2 regions of the Fusobacterium mortiferum ATCC 9817 genome follow, and region 2 is predicted to be linked to the other one. Evidence: riboswitches for the same ligand, from Rfam matches in the RefSeq annotation. Region 2 holds a riboswitch; the other holds the start of a gene.
What was found. A riboswitch is a leader RNA that binds a small molecule or an ion and turns the genes downstream of it on or off. The one in region 2 is predicted to bind FMN.
Positions count from the first base shown of each region.

Region 1: it holds a riboswitch for FMN, as region 2 does, so the genes downstream of both, FMAG_RS12690 (FGGY-family carbohydrate kinase) here and ribH (6,7-dimethyl-8-ribityllumazine synthase) in region 2, are expected to answer to the same signal.

Region 1 is NZ_GL987994.1:655,724-658,197, forward strand. Features, by position in the region: gene FMAG_RS12690 (FGGY-family carbohydrate kinase) at 1-1,382, opposite strand, end outside; FMN riboswitch at 1,486-1,610, opposite strand; gene FMAG_RS13470 (helix-turn-helix domain-containing protein) at 1,796-2,287, shown strand; gene FMAG_RS12700 (hypothetical protein) at 2,300-2,474, shown strand, end outside.
Region 2 is NZ_GL987988.1:203,116-205,589, forward strand. Features, by position in the region: gene FMAG_RS02020 (aminotransferase-like domain-containing protein) at 1-905, shown strand, start outside; FMN riboswitch at 939-1,067, shown strand; gene ribH (6,7-dimethyl-8-ribityllumazine synthase) at 1,155-1,616, shown strand; gene ribD (bifunctional diaminohydroxyphosphoribosylaminopyrimidine deaminase/5-amino-6-(5-phosphoribosylamino)uracil reductase RibD) at 1,619-2,474, shown strand, end outside.

The sequences.
Region 1 (2,474 bases), on a different contig from region 2:
TCTTTTATATCTCCAAGAGCATAAGCCACAGTTAATACATTCATCATCACAGCTCCACCAGATTTCTTAAAAGTTTTAGTTTTAGTATTTAACATATCAGCTTTTATCTGATTCCAAAGGTTACTTTTGCTTCCACCCTCAGTTATAGTTATCTCCTCTAGAGATACTCCACCTTTTTTATAGATATCTGTGATTCCAATATAGTCATATCCAATAGCTTCAAGTACAGCTCTCCACAGTGTAGCTTGATCTGTATCCATTCCCATATTCAGAAAACAACCAGAGGCATTTGCTAATTCTCCAACTCCCTTAGTGAGATATGGTAAGAATAAAACTCCATTAGCTCCAGTTGGAATTTTTTCTGCTGCTTCAGAGAGCTTATCAAAATATGAATCTTCCCCAACTTTATCACAGATATTATCTCTAAACCATCTAAGGGCAAGTCCACCTGTTCTTATAAATCCCCAATAAAAATATGAATTTTCTAAAGTTCCACTATTAAAAATCAATCCATTTTCTGGTTTGCTCAATTCCTCTTTTATTCCATCAGTTGATACACAGAACATAGCACAAGTACCAGCTACATCAGCAGCCATATTTTTCTCTAAAAGTCCACACCCTAACATAGATTGCATAGTATCTCCAGCACCAGCACAGATAGGAATACCTGCTGGTAAACCTGTAAACTCTGCCATCTCTTGAGAGAGATTTCCAATTATATCCCAAGGTTTTACTATTTTAGGAAGATATTTTTTATCTATATTTAAGATTTTAAGTTGCTCATCTGACCACTCTTTTTTATAGACATTGTATCCTAATCCCCAACCAGACATAGTTCCCCAATCTATAAAAGCATCTTTAGGAGATAATCCAGCTAGATTCATCAAAATATATGGAGCATTGTGAACAAATTTACAACCATTTTCAAGAAATCTAGTATTTTTTAAAAACCATCTAGCTATTATAGCTGGAAACATACAGTTAGGAGTAGGATTTCCAGTTTCTTTAGCCCAGATTTCAAAATTTTTACTTGAAAGCTCCTCTACATCTTTTTGGCAACGAGAATCTAAGTAGTTTACATACGGTGTTATAGGCTTACCATTTTCATCTATTCCAGCAATACCACAGATTATTCCATCACCAAAAATTCCTCTCACTTCATTTGGATTTAAGCCTTTTTCCTTCATCTGTGTAACACAATCTCTTATCCCTTTTTTACAAGCTTCTAAATATTCATTTACATCCATCTCTACCCAACCAGATTGAGGATAATTGAGAGTAGTAGGATAAGATTTCTCAGCTACACACTCCATTTCTAATGAATAGATAGCAACCTTAACACTTTGAGTTCCAGCATCAAATCCAATATAATATTTGTTCATAACAACCTCCATAAAAAATTTAAATATTTTTAATGGAAAATTTAAAGATAACTATTAAAAAAGCCCAGAAAAAATCTGGGCAGGATAGACGAAAAATAGTATATCTTTTCTTCTTCCATCCAGACTATACTGTCGGTTTTGGAATTTCACCAAATCAGAATTAAAAAATTCTCGTGGACTATAACCACCGGTCGGGAATTGTTACCTCACCCTGCCCTGAAGATAAAATATTCTTACTAATTTGAATATATCACTTTTAAATCTAATTGTCAATATAATATTCAAAAGTTCTGAAAATGACATATTAGTGTGATAAAATTAAAATGTAAACTTGTAGTTGCAAAAAAGTATGTATATAGTTGGTTGCTTTTTTTAAAAAAAGAAAGTATAAATTATTAAAAGGAGGGGTGAATATGAACTTTGGTGATAAAATTCAGCTTCAGAGAAAAAAGAAAGGAATGACACAAGAGGAGCTAGGAGAGGAATTAAATGTTTCTAGGCAGACTATAACTAAATGGGAATCTAATCAATCTTTTCCAGAGATAAAAAAGATTATAAAACTTAGTTATTTCTTTGATGTAACTATTGATTATTTATTAAAAGATGAAATAGAAGATGAAGAAAGAAATGTTATAAAAATAGAGAAAGAGGAGAAAAATATTTTTTCCACAAAAATAAAGTTGCTAATAATTCCATTGATTGTTTCATTGGTAGGTATGCTTATATTATATGTAGATTCGTATATTCATCCTATAACTACTACTGATTGGGATGGGACTTATTATGATGGATTTTGGGGATATCTTTATATAAATGAAAGAAAAGAGTTGTTTTTTATTTTATTACTGGTTTTTTTAATAAATTGTACATTTATTTTGTATTTTAACAAAAAAGGTAAAAATTAGGTTGGTGATACTATGTTTAAAATAATAGGATTGATACTTATATTTATAGGAGTATTTAACCTTTTTCAATATAATAAAGCTCAAAAGGGAAATTTTTATGTAAAAGGAACTTTTATTGATTATCGTTATTCTTCAGCATTAAATAAATATTTTCCTGTCTTTAGATATACCATAGATGGAATAACTT
Region 2 (2,474 bases):
ATATATTTATAACATCAGGAACTCAGCAATCGCTAGCTGTTATAATGAAAGCTTTTGGATACTCTCCTAAAAAAACTGTGGTAATATCTGATCCAAGTTATCCAAATGCTTTAAATTTTTTAGAGGATATGTGTAACGTTAGAACTATGGATTTACAAAAAGATGGTTGGGATATGTCAGAGTTTAAAGAGTTGTTACAAAAAGAGAAGGTTGATTTTGTATATGAAACTTTTAATTTTCAAAATCCTACTGGTGTAATCTGGAGTGAAAAAAAGAAAAAAGAGTTATTAGAATTGGCTAAAGATTATCATTTTTATATAATTGAAGATGATTGCTTTGCTGATTTTTCTTACAAGGACAGAGTTTCATCTTTGAAGAGTATGGATAGAGTAGGAGAGGAGAGAGTAATCTATTTAAAAACTTCTTCTAAGGTATTGATGCCAGGAATAAATAGTGCTTTTGTAATTCCACCTAAAAAATTTATGGATAAATTTATAATAGCTAAATATGGATTAGATCCTAATACCTCTGGATTAAATCAAAAGGTATTGGAATATTTTATAAAAGAAAAAGAGTTAGATAGACATATAAGAGAGATAAAGGGAATTTTAAAAGAGCAATTAAAAGTGATGTTAGAAGAGTTAAAAAAAATTCCTGATATTGAAGTTATGAATATTCCTAAGGGTGGTTTTTTTCTTTGGGTAAAACTGCCAGAACACATAGATGGAGAGTATTTTTATTATAAATGTAAGATGAATGGAGTATCTATTCTACCAGGAACTATCTTCTATAACAATAAAAAAGAGTGTAATAAAATTAGATTGAGCTTTTTAACTAATAATAAGGAGGAGATAGTAAAAGGTGTAGAGATAATGAAAAAAATAATTATTGACAAAATGGAATAATAAGACTATACTTAATTTATAGAGAATAAAAATATTTATCTTCAGGGCAGGGTGAGTGAAAACAATTCCCGACCGGTGGTTATAGTCCACGAGAGTTTGTAAAAACTCTGATTTGGTGAAATTCCAAAACCGACAGTAAAGTCTGGATGGAAGAAGAAAAGATATCTGCAAAGAAATCTTATACTTTTTTTATATGCCCAGAGAGAATCTGGGCTTTTTATTTGTCCTGAGAAATCAAGGAGGAAGAAAATGAAAGTATTACAAGGAAAATTTACAGGGAGAGAATTAAGAATAGGTATAGTAGCAGCTAGATTTAATGAGTTTATTACTTCTAAGCTTATAGGTGGAGCAGAAGATGCACTATTAAGACATGAAGTAGAAGCTGATAATATAGATTTAGCATGGGTACCTGGAGCTTTTGAAATTCCACTTGTAGCAAAAAGAATGGCAGAATCAGGAAAGTATGATGCAATTATTACTCTAGGAGCAGTAATAAAAGGATCAACTCCACACTTTGATTATGTGTGTGCAGAAGTATCAAAAGGAGTGGCAACAGTTAGCTTAAATAGCAATATCCCAGTAATATTTGGAGTATTAACTACAAATAGTATTGAGGAAGCTATTGAAAGAGCTGGTACTAAAGCTGGAAATAAAGGTTTTGATGCAGCAGTTACAGCTTTAGAAATGGTAAACTTACTAAAGGGGATGTAATTATGGATAAGAAGTACATGGCAAGAGCTCTTGAATTAGCAGCTCTTGGAGAGGGATCTGTAAATCCAAATCCTTTGGTAGGAGCTGTAGTGGTAAAAGATGGAGTAGTAGTAGGGGAGGGATATCATAAAAAATATGGTGGACCTCATGCAGAGGTATTTGCTTTAGAGATGGCTGGAGAAAAAGCTTATGGAGCAGACATCTATGTAACACTAGAGCCATGTTCACACTATGGAAAAACTCCACCATGTGCTAAGAAGATAATAGAGATGGGTATCAAGAGATGTATAGTTGCCTCTCTTGACCCTAATCCTTTAGTATCAGGAAGAGGAATAAAGATGCTCCAAGATGCTGGAATAGAAGTAGTTACTGGAGTAATGGAGAGAGAAGCTAAAGAACTCAATAGAGTTTTTATGAAATATATATCAGAAAAAAAATCTTATCTTTTTTTAAAGTGTGGAATTACACTTGATGGAAAGATAGCTACTAAAACAGGAAATTCTAAATGGATAACAAATGAGTTAGCTAGGGAGAAAGTACAGAGATTAAGAAATAGATATATGGGGATAATGGTAGGAATAAATACAGTATTAAAAGATGATCCTAGTTTAACAGCTAGAATAGAAAATGGAAGAGACCCATATAGAATAGTTATTGACCCTAAACTAGAGATACCACTAGAAAGTAAAATTGTAAATTTTGAAGATGGAAAGAGTGTTATTATCACTTCACAGGAGAATAGGGAGAGTGAAAAGATAAAGATACTAGAGGAAAAAAGAGTAAGAGTGGAATATTTAGAAGGGGATGAATTTGAAGTCTCTGAAATATTAAAGAAGACTGGAGAGCTAGGAATAGATG